One region of the Magnetospirillum sp. 15-1 genome, then DNA from elsewhere that is predicted to be linked to it. Evidence: riboswitches for the same ligand, from Rfam matches in the RefSeq annotation. Region 1 holds a riboswitch; each other region holds the start of a gene.
What was found. Region 1 has a riboswitch for cobalamin ahead of CP958_RS23685 (energy-coupling factor ABC transporter permease). Riboswitches for the same ligand answer to the same signal wherever they lie in the genome.

Region 1 (10,546 bases):
CTCTTGGTTCTCCGAATCCTTGCCGCGCCCGTTCCGGGAGCGAATGCCCCGTCTCGCCTGCTGCAGCACTTCCAGCTCGGCCTCGGCCTTGCGCGCCGAGGTCAGCGACAGCACCAGCACCAGCAGGAGCACCACGGCGCCGGCGCCGTAGGCGGGCCACACATAGCCAGCGTAGCCGCCCATATGGAGCATAGCCTGGAAAGATTCCATGACGTTGGTCACTCCCCTTGCGACGCGGCGTGGATCTGCGCCATGCGGATGACGCGAATCTTCTGGCCGGCGATCTCGGCGCGACCCCTGAGGATCAGGATGGAAATCCAGTAGGCCTTGAAGCCCACCGCCATCAGCAGCAGCGGAATCAGCATGGTCTTGTCGATGGCCGGTCCGCCCATCTTCACCACGCTGGCCGGCTGGTGCAGCGTATTCCACCAATCCACCGACCACTTGATGACCGGAATGTTGACGGCGCCGACCAGGGCCAGGATGGCGGCGGCCTTGTGGCCGCGCTCGGCGTCGTCGAAGGCGTTCACCAGGGCCATGTAGCCGAGATAGAGGAACAGCAGGATCAGCATGCTGGTCAGCCGCGCGTCCCAGGCCCACCACGTTCCCCACATGGGCTTGCCCCACAAGGACCCGGTCAGCAGGCACAGGAAGGTGAAGGCGGCGCCGACCGGGGCGGTGGCCTTGGCCAGCAGATCGGCCAGGGGATGCTTCCAGATCAGCGCCATGGCCGAGAACACCGCCATGGCGGTGTAGCAGAACATGCCCATCCAGGCCGACGGCACGTGCACGTACATGATGCGGACACTGTCACCCTGCTGGTAATCGGCCGGCGAGCCGAACAGGGCGAAATACAGACCAGCCCCCAGGCAGAGGATGGCGACGGCGTTCGACCAGGGAAGGATCACCTTGGCGAGGCGCAGGAAGCGGGCGGGATTGGCGAAGCGATGCATGGCGCCTCTTCTTAGCGCCGTTCCATTCGCATTTCCAGCGGAGTCGAACGGGCGCACGGTGAACAAAAGTTCATGTCACACCGTTACCCGATCCCCGATGGGCAGCTTGCGGATGCGCTTTCCCGTGGCGGCGAAGATGGCGTTGGCCAGGGCCGGGGCCAGGGGCGGCACGCCGGGCTCGCCCACGCCGGTGGGGGCGGCGGCCGAGGGCACGATATGGACCTCGACCACCGGCATCTCGTCGATCCTCAGGCAGCGGTAGTCGTGGAAGTTGGATTGCTCGGCGCGGCCGTCCTTCAGGGTGATCTCACCGAACAGGGCGGCGGACAGTGCGAAGGCGATGCCGCCCTCCATCTGCGCCCTGACCACGTCGGGGGTGACGGCCATGCCGCAATCCACGGCGCAGACCACGCGATCGACCTTGATCTCGCCCTTGGGGCCGACGGTCACCTCGACCACCTGGGCGACGAAGGAGTGGAAGGATTCATGCACGGCCAGCCCGCGTCCCCTGCCGGGCGGCAGCGGATTGCCCCAGCCCCCCTTGGCGGCGGCCAGTTCGAGCACGCCCAGGTGGCGGGGCCGGTCGGCCAGCAGGGCGCGGCGCAGCTCCAGCGGGTCCTGGCTTCCCGCCTGGGCCAGCTCGTCCAGGAAGCATTCGGTGGCGAAGGCGGTGTGGCTGGAGCCCACCGAGCGCCACCACAGCACCGGCACCGGCACCTTGGGCGAATGCAGGTCCACCGCCAGATGGGGAATGGCGTAGGGCAGGTTGGCGGCACCCTCCACCGAGACCGGATCGACGCCATTCCTGACCATGGCGGCGAAGGGGCCGCCGGCCAGGATGGACTGGCAGACGATGCGGTGGCGCCAGGCCAGCGGCAGGCCACGTTCGTCCAGGGACGCCTCGAAACCGTGCAGCGCCATGGGACGGTAATAGCCGCCGGTGATGTCGTCCTCGCGCGTCCACATCAGCCGGACGGGGGCATTCACCGCCTTGGCCACCTCGACGCCCTCGACGATGTAATCCGAGGTGGGATTGGCGCGCCGGCCGAAACTGCCGCCGGCCAGCATTGTGTGAATCTCCACCTGAGCGGGCTTGAGACCGGCGGCCTTGGCGGCCAGGGCCTGATCGTGGGTCTGGAACTGACAGCCGGCCCAGATCTCGCACTTGCCGGGCGAAAGACGCACCATGCAGTTGAGCGGCTCCATGGGGGCATGGGCGAGGTAGGGAAGCTCGTAGGTGGCGGCCAGGCGCTGGGTTCCCTGGCCCAGGGCGAGGTCGGCGTCGCCACGGGCGGCGGCGGTGCTGCCCGGCTTGTCCAGCAGGGCGGTCCAGGCGGCGCGCAGGGCTTCGGTGGAGACGCGCTCCGCCGGTTCGGTCCAGCGGGCCTTGAGAGCCTCCCGCCCCTGGCTCGCCGCCCAGAACGTGTTGGCCGCCACGGCGATGCCCGACGAGACGGGGATAACCGCGACCACGCCAGGGACCGCCAGGGCGGCCTTGCGGTCATGGGACTCGATGCGGGCGCCCCAGACCGGCGGGCGGGCCACCAGGGCGGTGACCATGCCGGGCAGGCGGACATCGCCGCCGAACTGGGCGGTGCCGTCGCTTTTCACCCGTGAATCGGTGCGCTTGACCCCATTCCTGCCGATCAGGCGGAACTCGGCCGGCGATTTCAGCTTCGGCGCGGCGGGCGGGGTCAGCTTGGCGGCGGCCGCCACCAGATCGCCATAGGCCAGGCGGCGGCCGCTGGGCTGGTGGATGACCCCGCCGTTGATGGCGGTCAGGCTGCCGACATCGGCTTGCAGGATGCGCGCCGCCGCAGCCACCAGCATCTCGCGGGCCGCCGCGCCGGCCAGGCGCAACTGCTCCCAGGAATTGGCGGTGGCGGTGGAGCCGCCGGTACCCTGGCTGGGGCCCCAGAACAGGTTATTGTAGCGCCCGGCGTCGGCGGGGGCGAATTCCACCGCCACCTGGGCGGGGTCCACTTCCAGTTCCTCGGCCACCAGTACCGGCAGGCCGGTGGCGACGCCCTGGCCCATCTCCAGATGCTTGACCGTCACCGTCACCCGGCCGTCGGGGCCGATGGCGACGAAGGCGTTGGCCTGCCATGCCGCCGCTTCGCCCTCGGCTTCGGCATGGGCGTCGCCCACCGCCAGGACCAGCCCGGTTCCGGCGGTGGCGATCAGGAAGGTGCGGCGGTTCATGCCGTCCATCCCGGAGGGAGACGCATGGCGCTTCATGATCCCCCCCGCAGCCGCCGGGCGGCGAGATGGATGGCGGCGCGGATGCGCTGATAGGTGCCGCAGCGGCACAGGTTGCCGCTCATGGCGGTGTCGATGTCGCCGTCGCTGGGCTTGGGATTGCGGCGCAGCAGGGCGTTGGCGCTGACCAACTGTCCCGACTGGCAATAGCCGCATTGGGGCACGTCCAACTCGATCCAGGCGGCGCGCAATTGGGCGGAGACGCTGTCGTTGAGGCCGGAGAGCGTCACGATGCGCCGGCCGTTGATCTCGGAGACCGGCATCTGGCAGGCCCTGGCCGGCTCGCCGTCCACCAGGACGGAGCAGGCGCCGCACAGGCCCTGGCCGCAGCCATAACGCACCGCGTTCATGCCCAACTGATCGCGCAGCACCCACAACAGCGGGGTGTCGGGCGGGGCGTCCACCTTGTGGCGCTCGCCGTTGACGATGAGTGAGAACATCCGTCTATCGCCCTTTCTTCCGCGTTTGGAAGGCTTCCAGGCTTACCCCCATTGGGGCGGGTGGGCAAGGGTTAACACAATCCTAACCACGGCCGTGGTTGGAGTGGGGACGGGGACGATTGTTGAGGGAGTCCGCTATGCAAAGACTGATCGCCCTGGCCCTTGTGGCGCTTCTCGTGGTGGCCGGAGGGTTCGGCAAGGAAGCCGGCGCCCAGCAGGTCACCGACCAGACCATGATGGTGGGCAAGGCCGTCTCCGTGGTCGAGCGCCTGCGCGGCGACCCCAATTTCAGTTCGCAGATGGGCAACCTGCTCGGCCGGGCGCGGGCCGTGCTGGTGGTTCCCGATCTGGTCAAGGGCGGCTTCATCCTGGGTGCCCAGTACGGCACCGGCGTATTGCTGGCCCGCGACGGGTCGGGGCGCTGGAGCGGTCCGGCCTTCTACTCCATCGCGGCGGGCAGCGTCGGGCTGCAGATCGGCCTGCAGGACGCCGAGGCGGTCTACATCATCATGAACGAGGGCGGCCTCAAGGCGGTGGTGGAGAACCAGTTCAAGGCCGGCGCCGAGGCCGGCGTGGCGGTGGTGGTGGTGGGCGCGGGCGCCTCGGCCAATACCACCACCAACGTGGGCGCCGATATCTATGCCTTCTCGCGCGCCGTCGGCCTTTATGGCGGCGCCACCCTGGACGGGGCAGGCATCCTGCCCCGCCATTCGTGGAATTCCGCCTATTACGGCGGCAATCCGACGCCGGAGGATATTCTGTTCAGCCGAACGGTGGATTCCCGGCAGGCGGACCGGTTGAGGGACATCCTGTCGCGCTGATCAGCGCTCCTGGCGTTCGCGACGATCCTCGCGGCGGTCGCGGCGGTCGTCCTTGAGATCCTTGCGGTCCTCGCGGCGCTCGCGCTTGTCCTCATGCATTTCCTTGCGGTCCTTGCGCAGTTCGGCGCGGTCCTTGGCGACGGCGTCCTTGTCGCCGTCCTTCCTGTCCTTGCGCAGTTCGTTGCGATCGTGGACCGCTTCCTTGCGGTCCTGGCCGATCTCGCGGTTGTCGCGGCGCATCTCGCGGTGATCCTGCCGCATTTCCCGATTGTCCCTGGGCATATCGCCTTGCTGGGCGGCGGCGGGCAGGGCGGACAGCAGGGGCAGGGCGGCAAGGACGGCGATCAGAGTCTTGTTCATGAGCGTGTGCTCCCCAAAAACGTGATGACGTATCAGGCCACCGGAATGCGGCGGAATAAAGGTGGTGCGCTCGCTTCAGTCCGACGCGGGCAGGCTCACCTCGAATCGGGCTCCGCCCCCCGTCGGGCCGTCGGCCTCGCGGTTCTCGGCGCGGATGGTGCCGCCATGGGCCTCGACGATCTGGCGCGAGATGGACAGGCCCAGGCCGGAATGGGTGCCGAACTTCTCGCCCTCGGGCCGCTCCGAGTAGAAACGCTCGAAGATGGCGTCCAGTTTGTTGGGCGGTATGCCCGGCCCCTGATCCTCGACGGTCAGCACGATGCGTCCGCCGTCCCGCCGGGCGGCAAGACGGATCAGGCCGCCCTCCGGGCTGAACGACACGGCGTTGGCGATCAGGTTGCGCAGTACCTGGACCAGACGCGATTCGATGCCTTGGACCGCCAGGGCGTCGCCCCCGGGCCGCTCCACCTCGAAGCGCAGGCCCCGGTCCTCGCAGGTGCCGCGATAGATCTCGGCCATGGTGTCGAGCATGGCGTCCAGGGTCACCGGCCCGGTCTCGGCCCGGCTCATCTCGGCGTCGATGCGCGACGCGTCCGAGATGTCGCTGATCAGCCGGTCCAGGCGCCCGACGTCGTCCAGCACGATGGCCATCAGGCGGGCGCGTTTTTCCGGGTCCTCGATGCGCGCCGCCGTCTCGACGGCCGAGCGGAGCGAGGTCAGCGGGTTCTTGATCTCGTGGGCCACGTCGGCGGCGAAGGCCTCGATGGCGTCCATGCGCCGCCACAGGGCCTCGGTCATCTCCTTCAGGGCCACGGACAGCTCGCCGATCTCGTCCTTGCGCCGCGACAGGTCGGGAATGGCGTGGACGCGGCCCTGACCGTGGCGGACCCGCTCGGCGGCCAGGGCCAGCCGGCGGATGGGCCGGGCGATGGTGCCGGCCATGTAGAGCGACACGCCGATGGTCAGCGCCAGCGACACGGCGAAGGCCTGCAGGATGGCGATGCGCACCTGGAACAGCGAGCGGGCGATGTTGGTGCCGTCGGCGGTGATCAAGAGGGCGCCCACCACCTGCTTGTAGCGCTGGACCGGCACCGCCACCGACAGCATCAGGGCGCCGCTCTTGCGCGACCGCACCGCCCAGGCGGGCCGTCCGGCCATGGCGCTCATCACCTCCTCGAAATCGTCGGCCCGCGCGTTGGGATGCTCGCGGTAGAGCGGCAGGGTCTCGTCCCTGGGCATCCATCGCGCCCAGCGGTCCCACTGCCGCGCCAGCCGGTCGGCCCAGTGGGGCGGGGTGGGCGGCGGCAGTTCCTCGATGTAGATGGAGCCCTTGGCGCCGCCTACCACGCGGGAATCGGCGGCCAGTTCGCCCACCGCCCCGAACAGCCGGGCGCGGAACTTGGCCGGCTCGGACAGGCGGCGCACCATCTGCTGCGCCATGTCGGGATTGATCTCGAAGAAGCCCATCTCTTCCTCGAACACCGCGCCCTCGCCGATGGCGCCGGCCACCATCTCGGCCTGGGTGCCCAGCCCGTCCAGTTCGGCGCGGATCAGCCCCTGCTTGTAGCGGTCGAGATACATGACGCCCGCCACCAGCACGATGGGCGCCAGCAGGTTGACCGCCAGGATGCGCCGGGTGAGCGGCGAGGCGAGCAGCCGCCAGCGGGGCAGGCGCCGCCGGGAAGGCCCAGGCTCACTCGTCATGACAGCGACTCACTCGTCACGATAACGATAGCCGACGCCGTACAGGGTCTCGATCTGGGCGAACTCGTCGTCCACCTCGCGGAACTTCTTGCGCAGCCGTTTGATGTGGCTGTCGATGGTGCGGTCGTCCACGTAGATGGACTCGCCATAGGCGGCATCGATCAACTGGTCGCGGTTCTTGACGTGGCCGGGGCGCATGGCCAGGGATTTCAGCAGCAGGAACTCGGTGACGGTGAGGTCGACCGCCTTTCCCTTCCAGGTGCAGATGTGCCGGCCGGGGTCGAGCACCAGCAGCCCGCGCACCAGGGTCTCGCCGCCCCCCTCGTCCGGTCCGGCGGCGTTGGCCTCCAGCCGGCGGATCAGGGTGCGGATACGCTCGATCAGCAGCTTCTGCGAAAAGGGCTTCTTGATGTAGTCGTCGGCGCCCATGCGCAGGCCGAGCAACTCGTCGATCTCGTCATCCTTGGAGGTGAGGAAGATCACCGGGATGGCCGATTGCTTGCGCAGGCGCTGCAGCAGCTCCATGCCGTCCATGCGCGGCATCTTGATGTCGAGCACGGCCAGGTCGGCCGGCTGGCTGGTCAGGCCGCGTAGCGCCTCGGCGCCGTCGGTATAGGTGCGCACCTTGAAGCCCTCGGCCTCCAGCGCCATCGAGACCGAGGTCAGGATGTTACGGTCGTCGTCGACCAGGGCGATGGTATGGGACACGGGAAACCTCCTCAAACAGGCCAGGGCCATAATCTAGCAGGCCCAAATCCACCAGTCCCGGAATGGTTTGCATCCCGATCATGGCGAAATTATAGTGCCCGGCGATGGTTCCCCGTGGCCGGCGACGGCACGGGGTGAAAATGGGAACGCGGTGCGCCCCTCGAAAAGAGGGTCAAATCCGTGACTGCCCCCGCAACTGTAGGCGGAGAGGTTCCGGCCGTTAGAGACGCCACTGGCCCGAAAATGGGCTGGGAAGGCTATGCCGGACCCAACGACCCGCGAGTCAGGAGACCTGCCATCATCGAGAGTCGCTTGCGAGCCCGTTCGGCCGGGGTGTGCCGTCGGGTCAGTTTTCCGTTTCGCGGCGACGAGTGAAGTCTCTCGACGAACGGAGTCTGTTCATCATGCATATCATGGAAGGTTTTCTTCCCGCCGGGCACGCATTGGCCTGGACCTGCGTTTCCACCCCCTTCGTGGTGCTGGGTGCGCGCTCGCTGAAGCGCATCGTGGCCGAACGGCCCGAGGCGCGGCTCGACATCGCGGCGTCGGCCGGTTTCACCTTCGTGCTGTCGGCGCTCAAGCTGCCCAGCGTCACCGGCTCGTGCTCGCACCCCACCGGCACGGCGCTGGGCGCCATGCAGTTCGGTCCCGGCATCATGGCGGTGATCGGCGCCATCGTGCTGCTGTTCCAGGCCTTGCTGCTCGCCCATGGCGGGCTGTCGACCATGGGGGCCAACGTCTTCTCCATGGCCATCGCCGGGCCGTGGGTGGCCTATGGCGTCTGGCGCCTCGCCGGGCGGCTCGGCGTTCCGGTCGCGGTGGCGGTGTTCCTCTCGGCGTTTCTGGGCGATCTCGCCACCTATGTGGTCACCTCGTTCCAACTGGCCCTGGCCTTTCCCGATGCCGAGACCGGCTTTGCCGGCGCCTTCGCCAAGTTCGGCGGCATCTTCGCCATCACGCAAGCGCCCCTGGCGGTGGCCGAGGGACTGGTCACCGTGGTGGTGATGAACGCCCTCGCCGGCCGCCGCATGCGGATCGAAGGAGCCAAGGCATGAGCGCGCGCACCAATTCCCTGCTGCTGGGCACCGCCCTGCTGATCGTCGCCGCTCCGCTGATCCTCAACCCGGCCGGCCAGTTCGGCGGCACCGACGACGCGGCCAGCGAGGTGGTGACCTCGTCCCATCCCGCCTACGAGAAGTGGACCGGGCCGTTCTGGCAGCCTTCCAAGGAGATCGAGGGGCTGCTGTTCGCGGTCCAGGCCGCCTTCGGAGCCGGTCTGCTGGGCTACGTCATCGGACGGCGGCACGGTCGTTCCAGCAAATGAGTCTCGCCATTGACCGCCTGTCCCAGGCGGGGCCGTGGCGAAAGCGGGCGCCGTCGGAAAAGGCGGCGCTCGCCCTCGGCCTGCTGGTCCTGGCCCTGATCCTGCCGCCCTGGCCGGGCGGGGCGCTGGTGCTGGGCGCCGTCTGGGGCCTGGCCCTGGGCGGGGCGCGGCTGCCCGCCGGCGACTGGCTGCGTCTCAACGCCCTGCCGCTGGGCTTCGTGCTGACCGGTGCCGCCACCTTGGCCGTGGAGGTGGATTCACACGGCCTGCATCTGGCCGCCGACCAGGGCCGCCGCGCCGCCCTGGTGGTACTGCGCGCCGCTTCCGCCGCCTCGGCCCTGCTGCTGCTGGCCGCCACCACCCCGGCTCCCGATCTGGTGCGCGGCCTGCGCCGTATCGGCCTGCCGGCCGAGATCGCCGAGATCATGCTGCTCACCTGGCATTTCCTGTTCCTGCTGCTGGACCAGGCGACGGCCATCCGCACCGCCCAGGAGGCGCGTCTCGGCTGGTTCGGGCCGCGGCGGCAGGTGCGCTCCCTCGGCCTGCTGATCGCCCAGTTGCTGCCGCGCGCCATGGAACGGGCAAGGCGTCTGGAGACGGGACTGGCGGCACGGGGCTTCGACGGCTCGCTGCCCATGATTTCCACCGCGCGCCCGGCCTCGGGACCGGCCCTGGCGCTGATTCTGGGCGGTCACGCCCTGCTGGCGGGGGTGAGCCTGTGGCTGGGATGATTCTCGAGGCCAGGGGCCTCTGCTATGCCTATCCCGGCGGCGTCGCCGCCCTGGCCGGTCTCGATCTCGCGGTGGAGCGGGGGCGGCGGCTGGCGGTGCTGGGACCCAACGGGGCGGGCAAGACCACCTTGCTGCTCCACCTGAACGGCACGCTGAAGCCGGCCGCCGGCACCGTGCTGCTGGGAGGCGAGGCCATAGGGTATTCGCGGGCGGCGCTGACCGGCTGGCGCCGCCGGGTCGGGCTGGTGCTGCAGGAGCCCGACGACCAGTTGTTCGCCGCCACGGTGGCCGAGGACGTGTCGTTCGGGCCGCTCAATCTCGGCCTGTCCGAGGCGGAGGCCCGCCGGCGGGTGAACGCGGCGCTGGAGGCCCTGGGCATCGCCGAACTGGCCGGGCGCGCCACTCATATGCTGTCCTTCGGCCAGAAGAAGCGGGTGGCCATCGCCGGGGCCCTGGCCATGGAACCGGAGGTGCTGCTGCTGGACGAACCCCTGGCCGGTCTCGACCACCAGGGGGGCAAACGCCTGCTGGCGGCGCTCGATCGTCTCGCCCAGGCGGGGGCCACCCTGGTGTTCACCACCCACGAGGTCGATCTGGCCTATGGCTTCGCCGACCGGGTGGCGCTGTTCCAGGGGGGGCGGGTGATCGCCCAGGGTGAGGCCGCCCAGGTGCTGGCCGACCGCGACTCGCTGGCCGCCTGCGGATTGGAGCCGCCGCTGCTGCTGGAACTGGGGGTGCGGACCCGCCAGGAGGCGCTGGCCTTGATGGCGGCCCGGCAGAGGGTGTATTAGAAATGCCTCAATAAGCAAAAGGCGGATATGATGCGTTCCCTGATGATGGCGATGGCGGCTTGGCTGGTGATGGCGGGGACCGCCCTGGCGGCGGAGATCAAGACCATTTCGGCTCCCGACGCGCTGCAGGCGGTGAAGAAGGGTGACGTGGTCCTGGTCGACATCCGCCAGCCCGAGGAATGGAAGCAGACCGGGGTGCCCGAGGGCGCCAGGCTGATTCCCATGCGCCATCCCGACGGCGGCGCCGGTTTCATCCGCGACCTGCTGGCCACCACCAACGGCGACCGCAATGCCCCCATCGCCCTGATCTGCCGCACCGGAAACCGCTCGGGGGCCACCGCCAAAGCGCTGTCCGAGGCCGGCTTCACCCGCATCCTCGACGTCTCCGAGGGCATGGGCGGTTCGGGCGCCGGGCCGGGCTGGATCAAGCGCGACCTGCCCGTGGTGCGTTGTCC
Region 2 (10,546 bases), on a different contig from region 1:
GTTTACGAAAGCGTGATGCGTGGTATCCATGAATGCCATATCATCGCCCCAATTCCGCGTGATTCTATTCAACGGTTCCCTGAGCCTTTAAGGACTTCCGCCATGCGCCGCCTGCCCGCCCTTGCTTCCGTCCTGTTCGCCGGACTGGCCCTTTCCGCCTGCCAGAGCGTGGACAACACCGCCGGAAGCCCCAGCGTCTACATCGATCCCGGCAGCGTCGGGCCGGTCAAGGGCGTCGGCATCGAGTCCCAGGACGTCATCGGCATGACCGATCAGATGATGCGCGACATGCTGTCCCAGCCCCGGCTGGCCAATGCCCAGGTGCCGCCCAGCGTCATCATCGATTCCGAGTACTTCTACAACGAGAGCTCGTCGCGCCTGAACAAGAACTCCATCACCGACCGGCTGCGGGTCGGCCTCAACCGCGCCGCCGCCGGCCGCATGCAGTTCGTCGGACGCAACTACGCCGACATGGTGACCAAGGAACGCGAACTGAAGCGCCAGGGCGTGGTGGACAAAGCCACCCTGCCCAATGCCCGCGCCCCCAAGGGCGGCGATTATCGCCTGGGCGGCCGCATCACCTCGCTGGATTCCCGCGACCCCAAGAGCGGCATGATGCAGCGCTACAACCAGATCGTCTTCGAGATGGTCGACCTGGAGACCTCGGAAATCGTCTGGAGCGGCATCTACGAGTTCGCCAAGGCCGCCCAGGACGACATCATCTATCGCTAGGATCACCCCCATGGCCGCCCGGCCTTTCTGGTTGAGCAGCTTGATCATCGCCGGACTGGTGTCGGGCTGCGTGACCACGCGCGAGCAGGAGACCAGCCCGGCGCCGTCGGTGGTCCACGCCTATCTGGACGACAAGCCGACCGAGCTGCGCCGCCATTTCTTCATCGCCCAGGCCCAGGGTGACCGCAACCGGGTGCTCAACGACATGCGCCTGGGGCTGGCCAGCTTTGCCCTGGGCCACGACCGCCTGGCCGAACAGTTGCTCGACGACGCGCTGTCGGGCATCGAGGCCGTCTACGCCGACAACGAGGAGGCCCGCCGGGCGCGCGGCCTGTGGGTCAAGGAAGCCATCAAGGACTTCAAGGGCGAGCCCTACGAACGGGTCATGGCCTATTACTATCGCGGCCTGCTGTACATGAAGGCCGGCGATTACGAGAATGCGCGGGCCAGCTTCAAGGGCGGCCTGCTGCAGGATGCCTTCGCCGAGGAGGAGCAGTACCGCGCCGATTTCGCCCTGATGCCGTTCCTGCAGGGCTGGGCCGCCCATTGCTCGGGCAACACGTCCCTGGCCGCCGAGGACTTCAAGGAGTTCCGCGCCATCAACAAGGATGCCCCCCTGCCCCGCGACAAGGACAATGTACTGGTGCTGGTGGAGACCGGCACCGCCCCGGTCAAGATTTCCGACGGGCCGCGCCTCAGGATCAAGCGCAGCGGCAGCACCGAGACGGCCCGCATCAGTTGGCCCGATCCCGACCACCCCAAGGACCCTGCCGACGCCAATGCCGTCCTGCTGGAGGACATCTTCCGTCAGGCCTCGACCCGGGGCGGCCGGCCGTTCGATTCCATCCTGGAAGGCAAGGCCGACTTCAAGGACACCGCCGATACGGTGGGCAACGTCGCCCTGGTCGGCGCGGTGCTGGCCGCCAAGGTGGCGACCGAGAGCGGCCCCCGGCGGCGCGAGACCAAGGAGCAGCGCGAAGCCCGCGAGCGGACCCAGGCCGGCGCCGCCATGGTGGGGGCCGGCCTCGCGGTGATCGGCGGGCTGTCCAAGCTGTTCGCCCACTCCATCGAGTCCCAGGCGGACACCCGCTATTGGGACAATCTTTCCGACCGGGTCCAGGGCCTGACCCTGGCCCTGCCCGACAAGGTCACCACGCTGTCCGTGGCGTTCCAGTCGCCGGGCGGCTCGTCGCTGGAAACGGTGGACGTCCCCATCCGGCGTGCCGGCAAGTGCGGTCTGGTCTGGGCACGGCACGGCTCGGCCGTTCCGCGCAATCCCCGCGCCCCCAACAGCGTTCCCCCCGACGTGATGGCCTCGCCCATCGTCATTCCCGCCGTGGAAGCCAGACCCGCGCCACAGGAAGCGAAAGCCCCTGCGGCGGACACGAATACCAAGTCCAAGGAGTCATCGCCATGAAGCGCCTGCTCGTTCCCGCCTTCGGCCTGCTGCTGCTCGGCGGCTGCGCCTCCCTGGACCCGGCCCCCCATTGCGACATGTCCCGCGTCGCCAGCCAGCGCGATCTGGTGGCCGGACCCGCCATGGTCGAGGACGAGAAATCGCCCTTGAAGGAAATGCCCATGAACTCGGTGAACATCACCGACCCCAACATCATCCGGAAGCTCTACGTGCGCTCCATCGCCGCACGGCGCACCGAGACGGGGACGGTGGAGGTGGTGGCCCAGGTGGTCAACTGCACCGACTTCCCGCAATCCGCCGAGGCCCGGACCCAGTTCTACGCCGCCGACGGAGCGGCGTCCGAGCCGGTCAGCGCCTGGCGCCGGATGCAATTCGCGCCGCGCACCTCCAACACCTACCGCGAGCTGTCGCTGGGCGACAAGACCGTGGACGGCTACATGATCGAGATGAGGGAAGGCAAATGATCACGCGCCTGCTGGCCGTTTCGGCCCTCGCCCTGCTGGTCCCGGTCATGGCCGAGGCCCAGACCGTCGGCGCCAAGGTGCCGCCCTACCAGCCGCCGGCCAAGGTGGCGCCCCCCGTCCGCGACGGCGGCGAGGCGCTCGACGCGGCCGCGGTCAGGCCCAACCCGTTCAAGCCCCAGGAAGACGTCATCGCGCGCTTCAAGGACGCCTATACTCAGGGCGGCCGGCCGCGCCTGGCCTTCTGGTGGAACCGGCAACTGTCGGATACCCTGGCCCAGTGGTATTCCGAGACCCGCACCGTCACCGCCGACAAGAGCCGCAACTCCACCGAGGGCGACCTCACCCTCAAGCAGTCGGGCGGTCGCCAGAGCGTCACCGAGACCCAACGCCGCGCCGGCGATCCGGCCGAGCGCCCGGCGCGCGGCGAGACCTGGGAATGGGAATTCCAGGACGGCTTCCTTGCCCCCTTCCTGCAGGCCGACGCCAGCGTGGTCGACCGCACCATGATCACCCGCATCATGGGAGCCGGCGCCGAGGAGATCGATCCCAAGACGGTGGAGGTCATGGCCATGCAGACCATGGCCGATGTGATGGTCGAGGTGCTGGTGGCCGATTCCACCCAGTCGAGCACCGGCTACGAGTTGCGCGCCCGCATCCTCGACGTCAAGTCGGGACGCATCCTGGCGGTGGTCAACAGCCGCTCGCTGAAAGAATGGCAGAAGACCGACAAGACGACGGCGTCGGCACGCGGCTTCGACCTGCCCGACGAGGATGACGACAGCTTCGGCCCCGAACGCGCCGACCAGCGCTACAAGGCCACCTCCAGCGGCTTCGAGCGCAAGCGCAAGCCGCCCAAGCTGGCGGTCATCGCCCACAACCTCGCCACCAACGTGATGAGCGCCATGCTGCCGCGCCTGGAGGGCGGAGCCATGCCGGCCACCAGGACCGACCCGACGATGCCGACGCCCCTCGCTCCGGCCCAGCCCGCCGGTCCGGCCGCCAAGCCGGTGCCCAACCAGAGCGCCGTACCGCTGCCCGACGTGGAGGCCAAGCCCCTGCCCGCCCCGGAAAAGGCGACCAAGGTGGAGGCAGGACCGGCGGGGGAAGAACCGCCCATGCCCAAGCCGACACGGGAGTAAAATAAACAGTCCCCCTCTCCTGGCGGACGGGAGAGGGGGACTTGCGTCTAGCAGCCGAAGGCGAAGGCGGTTTCGGTGCCGTCGTCCCAGCCGTCCCACATATAGTCCTCGGCGATGCCGTCGGCGATCAGGCGGAAGGCGTACTGGGCCTGATCCAGATAGAAGCCGCAATAGGCGCCGATCTGCTCCATGCCGCCATTGGCCTCGTGCGCCTCGGCCGGACAGGGCGAGCCGCAGAAATGCCGTACCGGACAGGTGGAGCAGGCCTTGATGTCCTCGACCTTGCGGCCCGTCACCAGCTTGAAGGCCGGGCTTTCCAGCACGTCCTCCACCTTGTCGGTGAACAGATTGCCGCCGGCGAAGGCCGGCAGGCCGATGAACTCCGAGCACGGGAACAGCGAGCCGTCGGGCGCCAGGGCGAAGAACGAGCGACCGCCGCCGCAGGGCGAGATGTCGCACATCAGCCGCCGGGCGGTGGGTGCCAGGATGGAGATCAGGATGTTGACGAAATTGGCCACCACCAGCTTGCGGCCGGTTTCCCGGTAAAGCTGATGGGTGCGGTCGAGCGCCGCCAGATAGGCCTTGGAAACCGCCTCGTCCTCGGCCCACGCCCCCTGTCCGCCCGGCTGGGTGCAGCGGACGACGTTGAGCATGCAGGCCGGAACCTCCTCGGCATGGAGGAATTCCACCATGTCGGTCAACTGCCCCAGATTCTCGCGATTCATGGTGCAGATGACATTGAAGCCGGCATAGCCCTTGAGGCGGCGGATGGCATCCACCGTGGAGTTGAACACGCCGTCGCCGGTCCAGCGCTTGCGGGAACGGTCGGCCACCTCGGCGACGGGAGCGTCGAGCGACAGGCCGATGCCGCAGCCCCGCGAGGTCAGGAACTCCACCGCCCGGTCGTCCAGCAGGGTGGCGTTGGTCTGCACCCCGAAGCGAAAGCGGTCGGAATAGGTGTCGATGGCCTCGAACATGGCGTCACGGTTGAGCAGTGGCTCGGCGCCGTGGAAGATGATCTGCGGCTTGCGGCCCTCGGGCACGGTGCGGGCGAAATATTCGTCCAGCCGGGCCATGGCTTCCAGCAGCTTATCGCGGCTCATATGCTCGCCGGTGCGCCGCATGGTCTGCGGGATGTAGCAGTACGAGCAATCCAGGTTGCAGCGTTCCGTCGGGTTGAAATAGACCGCCGAGGGCTTCAGGTGGAAGCGCAGCATGTCCATTTCGCGGGCGAAATCCTCGCGCTTGGCCCGCCAGTCGCGTTCCAGCGCGCCGTCGTCGAGGACGGTTTCCATCTCGTCCTTGCGCACCAGAGCCCAGAAGGCGTTGTCCGCGTCGATCAGGGCGGTGTAGTCGGCATGGCCGATCTCGAACCGCTGGAGGCCGTCGGGAAGACGGCCCCCAAGGATGGGGGCCGCCAGAGTCACCGCTTCACCTGCTTGTCCATCAGGACGTAATGGGACAGGCCGGTGCCCTCGGCATCGCAGGTCTTGCGGCTGGCGATGACGGTGGGACGGGGCTTGCTTTCAGTCTTGGTCATGGCGATTCCTTCGTATGCCAAAGGGGCTAACGGCCAAGACGCGGATGCGCCTTCGCCGAAACCCTTTACCATCGGATTTCGCCCCTCGTTCAACCATGTCCTACAGGTCTTCTGGCTCTCGGATCAGCCACGGAAACCACGCCTTCCCGGCGTTTCGCCAGTGGCTGGGCCCGAAGGCCCCGTGGTCCGTGTCCCCGATTACAGCGGCGGGACCGCCACGGAATTTCACCGTGTTCCGGGATGCAGGACGAACATGGCTCTACAATGCCGCAATGGAGACGTCAAGTTCGCGCGGTTGTCGCCCGGAAAATGGCCTGCTATCGTCCGCTCCCCATGTTCAAGGAAGTAGGGTCATCATGAAGGACGTTTCCGTCGCCATCCTGGGAGCCAGCGGCTATACCGGCGCCGAGCTTGTGCGCCTGCTGGCGCTGCATCCGGCCTTCAAGATCAAGGTGATGACCGGGGACCGCAAGGCCGGCCAGTCCATGGAATCGGTCTTTCCCCATCTGGGCGGCCTGAAGCTTCCCGATCTGGTCGCCATCGATCAGGTGGACTTCAAGGCCGTGGACGCGGTGTTCTGCTGCCTGCCTCACGGCACCACCCAGGAGGTGATCGCCGCCCTGCCCGCCTCGGTCAGGATCGTCGATCTGTCGGCCGACTTCCGGCTGTTCGACGTGGACACCTATGCTCAGTGGTACGGCCACGAGCACCGGGCTCCCGAATTGCAGAAGCAGGCGGTCTACGGCCTGACCGAACTGGCTCGCGACAAGGTGGCCAAGGCGCGGCTGGTGGCCAATCCCGGCTGCTATCCCACGTCGGTCCAGTTGCCGCTGATCCCGCTGCTCGAGGCCGGGCTGATCGAGGCCGCCGACATCGTCATCGACGCCAAGTCGGGCGTGTCGGGCGCCGGGCGCGCCGCCAAGGAGGCCAATCTCTACACCGAGGTGACCGAGGGCATGCACGCCTATGGCGTCGCCAGCCACCGGCACGCGCCGGAGATCGAGCAGGGACTGGCGCAAGCGGCGGGCACCCCGGTGCTGGTCAGCTTCACCCCCCACCTGATCCCCATGAGCCGGGGCATGCTGTCGACCATCTATGTCAAGACCAGGGGCGGCGCCAAGGCCGCCGACCTGCGCACCCGGCTGGCCAAGGCCTATGAGGGCGAGCCCTTCGTGCGGCTGGCGCCCGAGGGCGTGGTGCCCCACACGCGGCATGTGCGCGGCTCCAACCACTGCGTGATCAACGTGTTCGACGACCGGGTCCCCGGACGGATCATCATCACCTCGGTGATCGACAATCTGGTCAAGGGCGCGTCCGGTCAGGCGCTGCAGAACATGAACCTGATGTTCGGCCTGCCCGAGACCTTGGCGCTCGAACAGCAACCCATGTTCCCGTGAGGACAGCGATGAGCGGTAATATCCTTCCCTTTCAGGGCGTCAGCCCGACCATCGCCCCCGACGTGTTCGTCGCCCCCAATGCCGTGGTGATCGGCGACACGGTGATCGGCGCCGGCACCTCGGTGTGGTTCAACTGCGTCATCCGCGGCGACGTGCACGAGATTCGCATCGGCGAGCGCACCAACATCCAGGACGGCACCGTCGTCCACGTCACCGGCGGCAAGCTGGGCACCTATATCGGTTCGGACATCACCATCGGCCACGGCGCCATCCTGCACGCCTGCACCCTGGAAGACGCCTGCTTCGTCGGCATGGGCGCCGTGGTGCTGGACGGCGTGGTGGTGGAATCGGGCGCCATGGTGGCGGCGGGCGCGGTGGTGACGCCGGGCAAGCGCGTCCAGAGGGGCGAGTTGTGGGGCGGCAATCCGGCCAGGATGCTGCGCCGCCTCAGCGACGAGGAAATCGCCTTCTTCCCGGTCTCGGCCGGGAAGTATGTGGAACTGGCGGCCAAGTACTTCAAACCCTAAGCCTCGGAGGAGGCGGCGGCATGGCGAAAAAGGACAAACGCTCCAAGGGCGGTCTGATGACCACGCTGGCCCGGCCGCTGGCCGCCTTCGGACGGCTGATGGGGGGACGGTCCGCCGCCGCCGAGGAGGAGGAGATCGTCCTGCCCGCCGAGGCGGGCTCCTCGTCCCTGGTGGATGATTCCTTCACCCTGGCCCTGGAAGGCCTGCTGGCCGAGGATGACGGCCAGTACCAGACCAAGCTGCACCTGATCTCCCTGGTGGAGTTCCACGAGGCGGTGGGCGACAAGTGGAGCCGCATCGCCGAGAAGGTGATGCTGATCGCCGAGGGCGTCATCAATCTTCATCTGGGCGCCGGCAACGTCTTCGGCCGCAAGGGCTCGGACCTGTTCGTGCTGGTGTTCCGCAACACGCCGGCCGCCGAGGCGCGGCGCCGCGCCGTGCGCATCGCCCAGGAGCTGGGAACGCGGCTGGTGGGCAGCCAGTTCGCCGGCCACGACCGCCCCCTGGCCCTGGCGGCGGAGATTTCCTTAGGCGACGCCCTGACCGGGGACGGCGAACTGAACCTGGAAGCCCTGGCCGCCGCCGTGACCGAAACGCGGGCGGTGATCGCCGAGCAGGCTCCGGCCCGCGGCCCCATCGCCCCGGCCGACGATGCCGCCCCGCGGCGCGCCGTCGACCCTAAATGGGCCGCCATGGAACGGGCCGCGCGGGAAAACCGCGACCCGAACTGGCAGCCCGTCTCCGTGGAGCGCGCTCCGGCCGATATGGCGCCCGGACTGGACGCCACCCCGCCCCTGCCGGGCGATGCGGCCCTGTCCCTGGTCTGGCGGCCCACCTGGATGGAGGAGGGCGAGGTGATCGGCGCCTACCGCGCCCAGGTGCTGCGCGTCGACCAGCCGGGAGAGCCGGCCTACGAGGGCTCGCGCGCCTATCCCACCGCCGACGGAGAATCCATCCCCAAGCTCGACCGCTTCGTGGCCGGCGCGGCGGTGCGCGGCATCAAGGCGGCGATGGCCGACAGCGGTTCCGCCCGCATGGTGGTGCCGCTGCACTGGGGCTCGCTGGGCACCACGGCCCGCATGTCGGTCCTGGGTCCCTTCGCCGACATCCCCGAGGCGATCCGCACCCAAAACCTGATCATCGACCTGTTCGGCCTGCCGGCCAATCTGGCCCCGGTATCCCTGTCCGAGGCCGTCACCGCCATCCGTCCCCTGTGCCGCGAGATCATGATCCGCGTGCCGCTGACCGATCCGGCATTGAACCGCGCCGCCCTGGCCGGGGTTTCCATGGTCACCATCGATCTCGCCGAACTGCCCAACGCCGACAAGACCGATGACGAGCACCTGCTGGCCGCCCTGGAACGGCTGCGGCGCGAGGCGCGGGCCGCCGGTCTCGCGGTCTGTGTCTGGGGCGTCAGACGACGCCGGGTGGTGGTCGGCACCGTGCTGGGCGGTTTCGCCATGATGAACGGGCCGGGCCTGATGAAGGACCTGCCCCGCCCGGCCAAGGTCCTTCCCGCTCCCCGGTCGCGTTTCGCCGCCGGGCCGTCGTGACCGGCGGCAAAACCCGTTCGTCCCTGTCCACCCTGGCGATCATCGTCGTCATCGGCTGTGCCATGGGCTGGGCCATATTCCAGTGGCCGTGGGCCACGGACGCGGCCGGTGCCGCCCTGCTTGTCTATATCGCGCTGGAATGGTCCTCCATGTCCCAGGGCGGGCGCCGCATGCTGGCCGCCGCCCTGGCGGCCGCCGCGACCGCCGTCGTTTTCCTGCCCCAGGCCCTTCCGGTGCTGCGCCACGGTCTGGCCGAGTCCACCTTCATCATCGGGCTGTTCACCACGCTGGGCATGTTGCGGGACAGCGCCCAGAGTTCCCGGCTGATCCGCCGCTGCGGCGAGCAGATGGTGCACCAGCGTCCCGGCCACCGCTATGCCGCGCTCAGCCTGGGCAGCCACCTGATTTCCCTGGTGCTCAATTTCGGCGTGCTGCCCCTGTTGGGGATCATGATCACCAAGGGCAACACCCTGAAGGCGGCCGGCGGCGACGAAACCGTCAAGGATATCCGCAAGCGCCGCATGATGACCGCCGTCCTGCGCGGCTTCGCCATGATGACCGTGTGGTCGCCGCTGGCCGTGTCGTTCACGGTGATCCAGCAGGTGGTGCCGGATCTGGTGTGGTGGCACCTTCTGCCCCTGCAGGTCGTCCTATCCTTTATCCTGATGGGCTGGGGCTGGGCGCTGGACCGCATGGACTTCCCCCCCCATGCCAGCCGCCTGGCCCCCCACCGCCACCAGACCGACTTCGGACCCATCCTGAGCCTGAGCCTGCTGGTGACGGCCGTGGTGACCGGCGCCGTCGCCCTGGCCGAACTGCTGGGCGTCCGTCTGGTGGTGGGCGCCATGATCGTCGTGCCGCTTTCGGCCCTGGTCTGGCTGTATACCCAGCAATCGGGAACGGCCCCCCGCCGGCTGGCGCTGACCGCCCGGCTGTTCCTCCGCCGCCTGGGCGCCAGCCTACCCGGCTACCGCTCCGAGGTGGCCATGCTGGGCGGTGCCATGTTCCTGGGCACCGTGGTGGCGGCCTTCGTCACTCCCGAGGATACCGCGCGGGCCATCGCCCTGATCCCCCTGCCGCCCATCGTGCTGGCCGTGCTGCTGGCCTGGAGCGTGATGGTGGCGGCCCATCTGGGCATCTCGCAGCTGGTCACCATCACCCTGCTGGGCAATGCGCTGGGCAGCCTTTCGGCGGCCGGCATCGATCCGCTGGTCATGGCCAGCGGCATGCTGGGCGCCTGGGCGCTGTCCATCTGCACCACCCCGGTGGGCGCGGCGGTGATGTCGGTGGCGCGGGTGGCCGACGTGCCGGTCAAAGTCGTATCGCGCACCTGGAACCGCCGCTTCGTTCTGGTCGGAGCCCTGCTTCTGGGAGTATGGATGGTGATCCTGTCCCTGATCCTGTGAGGCCATCCTTGTCCCGCCTGCCGGTCAGCAAACCCGTCGCCATCACCGCCGCCGCCGTCGCCGCGGCCGGGCTGGCGCTTGTCCTGGCCGCTCCCGTCCTGATGGACGGCAACACCTGGCGTGGCCCCATCGAGGCGCAGGCTTCCGCCCTGCTCGGCCGCAAGGTCACCGTGGCCGGTCCCATCACCCTTCGCATTCTGCCCTCCCCCGCCGTGACCCTGGCGGCGGTGGCGGTGGAGAACACCGCCGCCCTGGACCGGGTGCGCCTGGGCCTGCCGCTCGGCGCCCTGCTGGCCGGCCGGCCCGAACTGTCGGACATCGTCATCGAAGGCGGCCGGGTCGGCCCCCTGGACGGCCTGACCCTGCGCGCC
Region 3 (10,546 bases), on a different contig from region 1:
CGCATCACCGCCTCGGTCTTCTGCCGGTTGCCGAAGCGCTTGCGGAGCGGAACCGCCGGTACCGGCAGGGCGGCGGGGCGGGGTGGGGCGGCGGGGCGGGGTGGCGCGGCGACCGAGACCGCCTGAACCGGCAGTACGGGCGGCGAGGTGGCGGAAATGCGGTCCGGCATCTCCCGCGGAGCCGGCGTGGGGGCGGCGGGGGCGGGGGGCGCCCCCAGCGTCTGCATGATCTGCTCGAGATCGGATTTGGCCGGCGGCGGGGCGAGCGGCGGTGACGCTCCCGGCTCCGGGGACGGGGGAGAGAGGCGGGCGAGAATCTTCTCCACCTCGGCGCGGGCGGCGGCGGCGGCTTCGGTCACCGGCCGGAAGCCCACCCGCCGCTCGATCAGCTCCAGCAGGATGGCGGAATCCCGGGCATAGGTCAGCGGCACCGAGGGATCGGCCCCCGCCGTGTGCTGGACGAAGCGCCTGACCCGCGCCGGAATACGGCGCAGCAGCCCGGCGCGGCGGGTGGACAGCACCTTGAACTCCATCACCTTGATCAGCAGGACGCCGTGGCGCCGGGGGTGCAGATGCTCGAACAGATATTCGATCAGCTCCACCTCGGCGAATTCCAGGATCAGGAAGCTCTTTTCCTGGGCCTGCCAGGTCAGGATGAAGTCGCTGATCTCGGCCAGTTGGGCCGCCATCTGGTCGGCGAAGACCGCCGGAGCGAGCATGGTCCAGGCCTTGCCGCTGGTCATGGGCAGGCGGCCGGGGCGGCCGAAATTGCGGGTCAGGTTGCGGGCCACCGCCAGCAGCACCCGGTTGCCGGAATGGCGGGTGCCGCGCGGAAAGCAATCGTGCAGCAGATCGGCCGCCTCGAAATCCATGGCCGGCGGCGGGTCGCCCAGCAGGCGGTCGAGGGATTGAAGGTTGCCGGGGACCACCACCTCGCCCTTTTCCGGCAACTGGCGCAGGGCCGAGCGCAGGCGGGCCAGCGCCGCTTCCGGATCGAACGGCGGCACCGCATCGGGCTCGGACATGGCGGAGGGCAGCACGACCGGCGGTTCCCCCGCCTCCATGCTGGCGGTCATGGGGGAGCGATGGAACGATTGCGCCACGCGGGACAGGCCGCCGCGCGCATATTGCAGCAGGGCATGGCGTTCGGCCGGCTCGGCCAGATAGCGCCAACTGGCGGCCAGCCGGCCCAATCCCCGCACCAGCGGAGCAAGCAGTCCGCCGCCGGATTGCGGGCGCGTCACGGACTCGCTGACCGTGAGCCAGCCGCCCTCGGCCGGCGGCGGCGGTGCCGTGTCTTCATCCATATCGGAAGCCGGTGGCAAATGCGAATCGGCCTCGGCCATATCCGTCCGTCTCACCCCAGGGGTATCTCCATTGGGCGCGAACTCTAACCCAGGCCTGGGCAGAGGTCCAACTTGCATTAGGACACAGGCGCGGGTACATCTTCGGCCAGATGGTTCCGACGGCCGCCCACGGGCGACCCGAGGTGAAAAGGGAACGCGGTCAAGGGCTTGTCGCCTGGAACCCGCGGCTGCCCCCGCAACTGTAGGCGGAGAGGAGCTGCCCGCCGAGAAGGCCACTGGTTTCGGCCCCGACGTCCACCGGGGGGCCGTATCGAACCGGGAAGGCTGGGGCAGGCTCCTTTGACCCGCGAGCCAGGAGACCTGCCATCATCGTCGCGTGCGCGCGCTTCCCCGGGCGGGGTGTCCCGGAGGTGGGTGGACCTGCGCCGCTTATTTGAGGGTGGATTTTGACATGAAGACTGGATTTTTCGTCACCGGACTGGCCGTGGCCGTCGGGGTGTGCCTGCCTTTCGCCGCTTCGCGGGCCGAGACCGAGGCGCCCAAGGGCTTCTGGGAGCGCGATACCCTGACCGGCGATTGGGGCGGCTTGCGCTCCGATCTGGCCGAGAAGGGCGTCAAGGTGAACGCCGCCTACACCGCCGAGATGCTGGGTAATCCGTCAGGCGGCATCAGGCGCCGCGCCGTGGCCGACGCCTTGCTCCAGGTGGACGTGGATGCCGATCTGGAGCAGGCCGTGGGTTGGAAGGGCGGCACCTTCCACGTCACCGGCCTGCACATCCAGGGCCGCCAGTTGTCGGCCAATTTCATCGGCAACCTGATCCCGGTCCGCGACATCGAGGCGGCGCCCTCGACCCGGCTGTTCTCTCTGTGGCTGCAGCAGAGCGCGCTGGACGACATGGTGTCGCTGCGCTTCGGCCAACTGCCCATGCAGGAGGAATTCTTCAACTCCGTGGTGGCCACCAACCTGATCAACTCCGCCTTCGGCTGGCCCGGCGCCTTCGCCGCCAACATGCAGAGCGGCGGCGGCGGCTATCCCATCTCCAATCTGGGCACTCGGCTCAAGGTCCAGCCGACCGGCGAACTGGCGCTGCTGGCCGGTCTGTTCACCGGCAACGTGGCCCCCGGCACCAATGCCGGCGGCGACGCCCAGAAGCGCAACCGCAGCGGCGTCGACTACACCGTCGATCAGCCGCCGGTGTGGATGGGCGAGGTGCAGTACGGCCTCAATCAGGATAAGGGTGCGGCGGGGCTGCCGGCCATGTTCAAGCTGGGCGGCTGGTACTATAACGGCCGCGCCACCGACCAGCGCTATGATCTGGCCGGGGTATCGCTGGGCGACGGTTCGGCCGGTGCCGCCAAGACTCATCGCGGCAACTGGGCCGTCTACGGCATCGCCGAAGGCATGCTCTACCGCGAGGCGGGAACCGAGGATCTGGGCCTGTCGGCCTTTTTGCGGGTCACCGGCCTGCCCGACGACCGCAACCAGATGCCGTTCTATTTCGATACCGGCCTCAGCTACAAGGGACCGTTCGAAGGTCGCGACGACGACGTCGCCGCCATGGGCTTCGCCTTCGGCCGGATGAGTTCGGCCCTGGCCGCCCGTGACGCCGATGCCAGGCGTTTGGGCACCGCCACCGCTCCCGACCATGATTACGAGGCGGTCGTCGAACTGACCTACCGCTACCAGGTGACCCCCTGGATGACCGTGGTGCCGGACGTCCAGTACGTGGTCCATCCGGGCGGTACCGCCACCCTGCCCGAGAACTCGTCCAAGACCATCCCCGATGCCACGGTGATCGGCCTGAGGACCGTGTTCAAGCTGTAGGTTCTTGCGGATTCCCCAGGCGTCGATTATACCTTGCGGGCGGAACCGTACGATGGGTGCCAACCCCTTGATTTAAAACGGTCCCGCCCGTACCAGGACTTATGACGAGCAGGAGAGACTTTGATGCAGGTCCGCATCTATCGCCCGGCCAAGACCGCCATGCAATCCGGCCGGAACGGCAACGCCAAGTCCTGGGTCCTGGAATACGAGCCCGCCGCTCCGAAGCAGCCCGACAACCTGATGGGCTGGCTGGGCTCGACCGACACCACCTCGCAGGTCCGCGTCAAGTTCGCCACCATGGAAGAGGCCGTGGCCTTCGCCAAGAAGAAGGGCATGGACTACACGGTGGCCACCGAGAACGCCCGTCTGCAGAAGCCCAAGAATTACGCCGACAATTTCCGTTTCGACAAGCTGGAATTCGGCCGCTTCTAAAGCGGCCCCAATTCCGCCGGGCCCATCTGGCGACGACGGGCGCCCTTAGCTCAGTTGGATAGAGCAGCCGCCTTCTAAGCGGCAGGTCGCTGGTTCGAGCCCAGCAGGGCGCGCCATCGCCTGTTGCCGACGGCGCGCGGGCCGCGTCAGTGGGGCATCCGCAGCCAGCCGTAGCGGGCCGTCATGATGAAGGTGTCCTGCCACTGATTGGCGACCAGCGATACCTTGTCGCCGGGGCGTGAGTGCGGCACCGCCCGCTCCAGATCCTCCAAGGCCGCCTTCAGCAGCGTATGCGACGACGTCACGGTGACGGAGTTGAGCTGTTCGGTCATGGCGTTTCCCCACTCTCAGGTCTTTATGTTGCTTCGCCGGCATTGCCGGAGAATTCGAAGTGGCTGAATTATAGCAATTCCAATAACGCTCCTTGGGCGTGCATTGGAAGGAGAGTCCCCAGTGTTGGTATGAGATTCGTAAACTCCGTAAAATTGAAATCTACCAAGGGCTTAATACCATACTTTTGATATTGGTATTTCTCCGGGGGTATTCTCCGTGCCATTATCGGAGGAGCAGGGGCGGCCAACAGGATGGATGCGCCGGGCGGCGTGCCCTGATAGACTGGTTCGTCGTCCACCCGCGAGGGGAAGCATTCGTGAAGTCCGCCAGCAACGACCGCCGCATCGATGATCGCCACGAGGGCGAGGGCCTGTTCATGCTGTTCGACGGCATCCTGGTCGAGGTCGTCGACATCTCCATCGGCGGGCTGAAATTCCGGCGACCGCCCGGCCTGCTCAATCACGGCTACCGCTTCACCTTCGAACTGCGCTCGGCCTACGAGGACCCCAATCCCCTGGCCAAGGGCGTGGCCATGGTACGCGCCCTCGGACCCGACTGGGTGGCGGTGGAGTTCGTCCGCCCCACCTTCTCGCTGATGAAGGTGGTGGGGCGCCATATCGGCCGCCTGCTGGTCGGCCGGTCCCACCTGTTCAGGCACTGATGAAGCTCAACGCCATCGAAGCCGGAGCCGATGCCCCGGACGGGATACCGTTGCTGATCCTGCACGGATTGCTGGGCTCGGCCCGCAACTGGGGGGCGGTGGTCAAGAGCCTGGGCGAGACCCGCCGGGTTCTGGCGCTGGACCTGCCCAACCACGGCGCCAGCCCGTGGACCGAGATCATGGACTATCCCTTCATGGCCCGCGAGGTGGCCGCCGTGATCGAGCATCTGGGCGGCCGGGCGGCGGTGATGGGCCATTCCATGGGCGGCAAGGCGGCCATGACCCTGGCGCTGACCTGTCCCGAGATGGTGGAGCGGCTGGTGGTGGTGGATATCGCGCCGGTATCCTACAGCCATACCTTCGCTCCCTACATCAAGGCCATGCGCGGAGTAGCGCTGGCCGAAGTCACCTCGCGCGGCGAGGTGGACGCCGCCCTGGCAGCCGCCATTCCCGACCGGGGCGTGCGGGCCTTCCTGATGCAGAACCTGGAAGGCGGAGCGGGCGGCTATCGCTGGCGGCCCAATCTGGCGGTGCTGGGCGCCCACATGGACGACATCCTGGCCTTTCCCCGCTTCCCCGAGGGCACCCGTTACGACGGGCCGACCCTGTTCGTGGCCGGCGAGACCTCGGACTACATCCGTCCGGCCCACGAGGACGTGATCGCCGAACTGTTCCCCCGCGCCGCCACCGTCGAGGTTGCCGGCGCCGGCCATTGGGTCCATGCCGACAACCCATCGGGCTTCATGGCGGCCGTCGGGTCTTTCCTGTAGCCATTGCGGCCCCCCGCGTTGATTTGATAAAAGTCAAATTCCAGGGTGGAGGTCGGTTCGAGTGCAGGTCATCGACGCTGTCAAACTGCAGCGCAATATCATCGTCTATGCGGTACTGGCCATGGCCATGGTGGGGTTGGGCGTGGCGTTCGCCTCGATCATTCCCCTGCATCGCCAGATGGCCGAGGCGGCGGACAAGTCCTTCGACCACGGCCTCGACCTGCAGGTGGCGACATTGCGGGAGAACGTGGCCCGCGCCGGCGATCTGGCCCGGCAGGTAACCAGCCGCAGCGTCATCCGCGATGCCCTGGCCGCCCATAACCGGGGCGCCATGACCGCCGACGAGCTTCGGGCCTTCACCGCCGACAAGCTGGTCGATTCCATGAAGCTGTCGCGCGAGATGCTGGGCATCACCCGGCTGGGGCGGGACTTCCGGCCCCTGGTCTCGGTGGGCAAGGCCATTCCGCCCGAACTGTGGACGCCTGATTCCGGCGAGCCGCCCGCGTTGGGGGCGCCGGCCATGGTGGGGGGGCGCTGGGTGTTGCTGGCCTCGGCGCCGGTCCTGGGACGGGACGGCACCCGCGAGGGGCACGACCTGCTGCTGTTCGACGCCGAGGGGCTGCACGCCATGGCCGCCGACGTGGAGGCCCTGGGCCAGACCGGCGAAATCATCCTCGGCCGCGGCGGCGCGGCGGCGGCCGAGGTGTTCTTTCCTCGGCGGCACGGCGGTGCCAATGTGGACGACGAGGTGCGCGAGGCGTTCGGGCTGGCCGCCGACGACGCCAGCCCCATGCAGATGCAGCATCCCGGCGGCGGGCGCGACGTGGTGCTGGCCCAGCGCCTGCCCGGCTCGGATTGGATCGTCATGGCCCGCCAGGACCTGGGCGAACTGCACAGCAACATCGACCGGCTGGTGGTCAGCGTCGGAATCGGAGCGCTGGTGCTGGTGGGGTTCGGCATCGCCGGCTTCGTGCTGATCCTGCGGCCGCTGACCGGACGGATGCTGGTCCATACCGGCGAACTGAAGCAGCAGATCAAGGACGGCGAGCGAGCCCAGGCGGCGCTGGAGCGCGCCCTGGAGGGCACCATCGTGGCGGTGGCCTCCACCATCGAGGTGCGTGATCCCTATACCGCCGGTCACCAGCGCCGGGTGGCGGAGATCGCGGCGGCCATCGGCCGCGAACTGGGCCTGTCGGCGCACCAGTTGAAGGGGCTGCGGGTGGCGGGCACCATCCACGATATCGGCAAGATCGGCATTCCCGCCGAGATGCTGACCCGGCCCGGCCGCCTGTCGCCCCTGGAATTCGACATCATCAAGGGCCACGCCGCCGACGGTGCCGAAATTCTGAGCGGCGTGGAATTCCCCTGGCCGGTGGCCGACATGGTGCGCCATCACCACGAGCGCATGGACGGCAGCGGCTATCCCGACGGGCTGAAGGGCGACGAAATCCTGTTCGAGGCCCGTATCCTGGCGGTGGCCGACGTGGTCGAGGCCATCGCCTCGGACCGTCCCTACCGCGCCGCCCTGGGGCTGGACGCGGCCATGGCCGAGATCACCGCCAAGCGTGGGACTCTGTTCGATGAGCGGGTGGTGGATGCCTGCCGCAAGCTGGTGGAAGAAGGGCGCCTGCCCCTGGGGGCGTAGGATCGGCCGAGGGCGGCCTCAGTCGGCCGGCAGGGCGTAGGCGGTGGCGGCCAACCGGCCGGGCAGCGCCTCGAGGCGCAGGTGCAGTTCGCTCAGCAGGGGCGCGACGTCCTGGCCGGCCTTGGCGGCCTGCTCCAGGGCCAGACAGCAATCGCGCACGGCCGGCAGGCCCAGGCTGGCGGCGGCCCCCTTGATGGTGTGGGCCTCGCGCCGGACCTTGTCCAGGTCGCCGGCCGGCGCGGCGGCGCGGGCGGTCGCGTGGCGGGCGCGGGCGTCCTCCATGAACTTCACCAGGATTTCGACCACGGTGTCCGCCTCGATGTCGGCGGCCAGGGCGTCCAGCACCTCCAGATCCACCGCCGGGGAATCCGCCGGCGGCGGCGGTGGGGCGGCGGCGGGTTTGAGTTCGGAAGCGCCGGAATAGGGGGTGAGCGCCTCGGCCAGCTTGCGGCGGTCGATGGGCTTGGAGATGTAGCCGTTCATGCCGGCGTCGAAGCACATCTGGTCGTCGCCGCGCATGGCGTTGGCGGTCATGGCGACAATGGGCACCCGGGCGGCGGGCTGGCCGAGGGCGCGGATGGCCCTTGTGGCTTCCAGTCCGTCCATCTCGGGCATCTGCACGTCCATCAGCACCAGGTCGTAGGGCAGCAGGCGTACCGCTTCCAGCGCCTCGGCGCCGTCGCCCACCACGTCGACGGAATGGCCCAGCTTGCGCAGCAGGCCCAGCGCCACCTGCTGGTTGACCGGGTTGTCCTCGGCCACCAGGATGCGCAGTCGCCGGCCGCCCGATTCGGTGGCGGTCTGCTCGTCCTCGCGGTCGTCGGGACGCTTGGCCGCCCCGGTCAGTCCCAGAATCCGCCCGATGGCGTCGAGCAGCGAGGACTGGCGCAGCGGCTTGTGCAGGAAGGCGTCGACGGCGGCCCTGTCGCCGTCGGGCTCGGTCGGCTGGCCCTGGGACGAGGTGACGATCACCCTGGTGTCCTTCAGCATGGGAATGGCCCGGATCATCCGCACCATCTCGGCGCCGGTGACCACCGGCATCTGGGAGTCGATGATCGCCATCTCCCACGGCACGCCAAGGGCGGCGGCCTTGGTCAACTCCCCCATGCCGGTGCCGGCGTCGGCGCAGGCCCGGACCTCGGCGCCGAAGGCCCGCAACTGGCGCTCGATCACGTCGCGGTTGACCGGGTTGTCATCCACCACCAGGATGCGCCGGCCGCCGAGATCGGGCGGTGCCGCCGATTGCGGCGCCAGCAGTTCCAGCGGCACGGTGATCCAGAACAGCGAGCCCTCGCCCGGTTCGCTTTCCATGCCGACCTCGCCGCCCATCAGTTCGGCCAGCCGGCGGGAAATGGCCAGCCCCAGGCCGGTGCCGCCATAGCGCCGGGCGGTGGAGGCATCCACCTGCGAGAACATGGAGAACAGCCGGTGCTGGGCCTCGGGGGCGATGCCGATGCCGGTATCGCGGACGTCGAAGCGCGCCATGTGGGAGCCGCCCGGCTGCTCCAGCAGCGAGACCTCCATGGAGACGCCGCCTTTTTCCGTGAACTTGACGGCGTTGCCGCCCAGGTTCATCAGCATCTGCCGCAGGCGGCCGGGATCGCTGCGCACCAGCATGCGCAGGCGGGGATCGATCAGGCTGGCGATCTCGATGCCCTTGGCATGGGCGCGGGGCGCCAGGATGTCGACCACGCTTTCCACCAGCGGCACCAGCTCGAACTCGGTGTAGTCCAGGTCCAGCTTGCCCGCCTCCATCTTGGAGAAGTCCAGGATGTCGTTGATGACGGTCAGCAGGGATTCGCCCGAATCGCGGATGGTTTCGGCGAAGTGGCGCTGCTCCTCGGACAGCTTGGTATCGAGCAATAGCCCGGTCATGCCGATCACCCCGTTCATGGGGGTGCGGATCTCGTGGCTCATGGTGGCGAGGAATTCGGACTTGGTGCGGTTGCCGGCCTCGGCGGCCTCCTTGGCCTCGCGCAATTGCCGTTCCACCAGACGCCGCTGGGTGATGTCGCGAAAACCCAGCACCACGCCCACCTGACGGCTGTTCTCCATCACCGGCGAGGCGATGTATTCCACCGGCAGGGTCGAGCCGTCGCGGCGCTTGAAGCTGGCGGTGTCGTCGCGGATGGAATCGTCGAGACGCAACAGGATGCGGTAGAGATTGCCGGCGGCCTTCAGGTCCGAGGCGATGAGCGGCAGGATGTCGCTGCCCACCAGTTCGGCGGGCTCGAAATCCAGCAGTTCGGCGGCGGCGCGGTTGACGAAGGTGGCCCGCCCGTTGAGGTCGATGCCGACGATGCCGTCATCGACGCTTTCCAAGATGGAATTGTTGCGTTGGGCCAGATGCTCCATCTCGGCCTGGGTGGCTTTCAGCCGTTCCTCGGCCTCGATCTCCTCGGTGATGTCGGACGCGGTGCCGCGATAGCCGAGGAAATCCCCGGTGGGGCCGAACACGGGCTTGCCGTTGACCCTGAGGAAGCGGCCCATGCCATCCATTTCCCTGGTGCGGTAGACGAAGTCGCGGAACGGCCGCCGCGCTTCCATGTCGGCCAGATTCTGCAGCCGGACCTCCACGGGGGTCTCGTCGGCGATCATCTCGTCGCGGGTATGGCCGACATAGTGGTTGGGCAGGCCCCGCGTATGCTCGGTGAACTGTCCGGAAAAGCCGGAAAAGCGCAGGTCCGGCCCCATCTCCCAGAACCAGTCCGAGGTGGATTGGGCGAAGTCGCGGAAGCGTTCCTCGCTTTCGGCCATCTCGCGCTCGATGCGTTTTCTTTCCGAGATGTCGCGCATGATGACCACGAACTGGGGCGAGCCGGTGGGGGTCAGGTCGCCGGCCGCCAGTTCGATGGGAAAGGACTCGCCGGTCTTGCGCCGCCCCATGCTTTCGCGGCCCAGGGCGAAGATGCGGTCCATGCCGCTGGCCAGCCCGGCCTTGAGTCCCGCCAGGGGAACCAGGGTGGCGACGTTCCGCCCGATCAGATCGCCCCGTTCATGGCCGAAGATGGACAGCAGGGCGGGATTGACGCTGACGATGTCGCCATTCTGGTCGGCGATGACGATGCCCTCGCCCACCGTGTCGAGAATGGCCTGGAGATGGGCTTCGGCCTGACGGCGCGCTTCCTGGTTGGCGGCGCGCAACTCCTCTTCCATCAGCCGGGCCGAGCGGTCCGACAGGCGCCGTTCCTTGTCGTTCTCCTCGTAGCAATCGCTGACCAGGCGCAGCAGCATCTCGAAATCCGGCGTGCCGTCGGCCGACCCGCGCGAGGCGCGGGCCAACTGACGCTGCAGCAGCCGGTGAAGAGGCGGGGGAGGGGACAATCAGCGCTCGGAAATGGTGGTGATGGTCATGGTCTGATTGTGCAGTTCGCACTTGCCGGTGAAGCCGTGCGGCGAAATCTCGCCATAGGAGTAGAAGCCCATCAGGCTGGCGTTCTTGCCCAGCACGTCGGCGACGATCTCCACTTCCTCGGCGATGCGCTGGCCCATCAGCAGCTTGCGGCCGATGCAGCTGACCAGCAGCGCCAGGCAGGGGCCGGCCACCGCGGCGGCGGCCTCGGCGGCGCGGCC

Region 2: another riboswitch for cobalamin. It lies ahead of cbpA (modified peptide precursor CbpA); the one in region 1 lies ahead of CP958_RS23685 (energy-coupling factor ABC transporter permease).
Region 3: another riboswitch for cobalamin. It lies ahead of CP958_RS02575 (carbohydrate porin); the one in region 1 lies ahead of CP958_RS23685 (energy-coupling factor ABC transporter permease).

What each region holds. Positions count from the first base shown of each region.
Region 1 is NZ_FXXN01000028.1:500,410-510,955, reverse strand. Features, by position in the region: gene ccmD (heme exporter protein CcmD) at 1-183, opposite strand, end outside; gene ccmE (cytochrome c maturation protein CcmE) at 1-1, opposite strand, end outside; gene CP958_RS23720 (heme ABC transporter permease) at 219-953, opposite strand; gene CP958_RS23715 (xanthine dehydrogenase family protein molybdopterin-binding subunit) at 1,029-3,155, opposite strand; gene CP958_RS23710 ((2Fe-2S)-binding protein) at 3,188-3,652, opposite strand; gene CP958_RS23705 (lipid-binding SYLF domain-containing protein) at 3,790-4,473, shown strand; gene CP958_RS23700 (hypothetical protein) at 4,474-4,833, opposite strand; gene CP958_RS23695 (stimulus-sensing domain-containing protein) at 4,909-6,537, opposite strand; gene CP958_RS23690 (response regulator transcription factor) at 6,547-7,245, opposite strand; cobalamin riboswitch at 7,334-7,560, shown strand; gene CP958_RS23685 (energy-coupling factor ABC transporter permease) at 7,650-8,300, shown strand; gene CP958_RS23680 (energy-coupling factor ABC transporter substrate-binding protein) at 8,297-8,569, shown strand; gene cbiQ (cobalt ECF transporter T component CbiQ) at 8,566-9,300, shown strand; gene CP958_RS23670 (ATP-binding cassette domain-containing protein) at 9,297-10,091, shown strand; gene CP958_RS23665 (rhodanese-like domain-containing protein) at 10,119-10,546, shown strand, end outside.
Region 2 is NZ_FXXN01000013.1:44,851-55,396, reverse strand. Features, by position in the region: gene CP958_RS01680 (penicillin-binding protein activator LpoB) at 103-732, shown strand; gene CP958_RS01675 (hypothetical protein) at 743-2,149, shown strand; gene CP958_RS01670 (hypothetical protein) at 2,146-2,613, shown strand; gene CP958_RS01665 (hypothetical protein) at 2,610-3,752, shown strand; gene cbpB (peptide-modifying radical SAM enzyme CbpB) at 3,800-5,179, opposite strand; gene cbpA (modified peptide precursor CbpA) at 5,176-5,292, opposite strand; cobalamin riboswitch at 5,399-5,529, opposite strand; gene argC (N-acetyl-gamma-glutamyl-phosphate reductase) at 5,646-6,689, shown strand; gene CP958_RS01645 (gamma carbonic anhydrase family protein) at 6,698-7,216, shown strand; gene CP958_RS01640 (hypothetical protein) at 7,237-8,769, shown strand; gene CP958_RS01635 (hypothetical protein) at 8,766-10,175, shown strand; gene CP958_RS01630 (AsmA family protein) at 10,184-10,546, shown strand, end outside.
Region 3 is NZ_FXXN01000015.1:53,368-63,913, reverse strand. Features, by position in the region: gene CP958_RS02580 (helix-turn-helix domain-containing protein) at 1-1,361, opposite strand, end outside; cobalamin riboswitch at 1,441-1,690, shown strand; gene CP958_RS02575 (carbohydrate porin) at 1,759-3,132, shown strand; gene CP958_RS02570 (ETC complex I subunit) at 3,256-3,564, shown strand; tRNA gene CP958_RS02565 (tRNA-Arg) at 3,604-3,680, shown strand; gene CP958_RS02560 (hypothetical protein) at 3,711-3,896, opposite strand; gene CP958_RS02555 (PilZ domain-containing protein) at 4,214-4,558, shown strand; gene CP958_RS02550 (alpha/beta fold hydrolase) at 4,558-5,328, shown strand; gene CP958_RS02545 (HD-GYP domain-containing protein) at 5,390-6,973, shown strand; gene CP958_RS02540 (PAS domain S-box protein) at 6,992-10,297, opposite strand; gene CP958_RS02535 (FIST N-terminal domain-containing protein) at 10,298-10,546, opposite strand, start outside.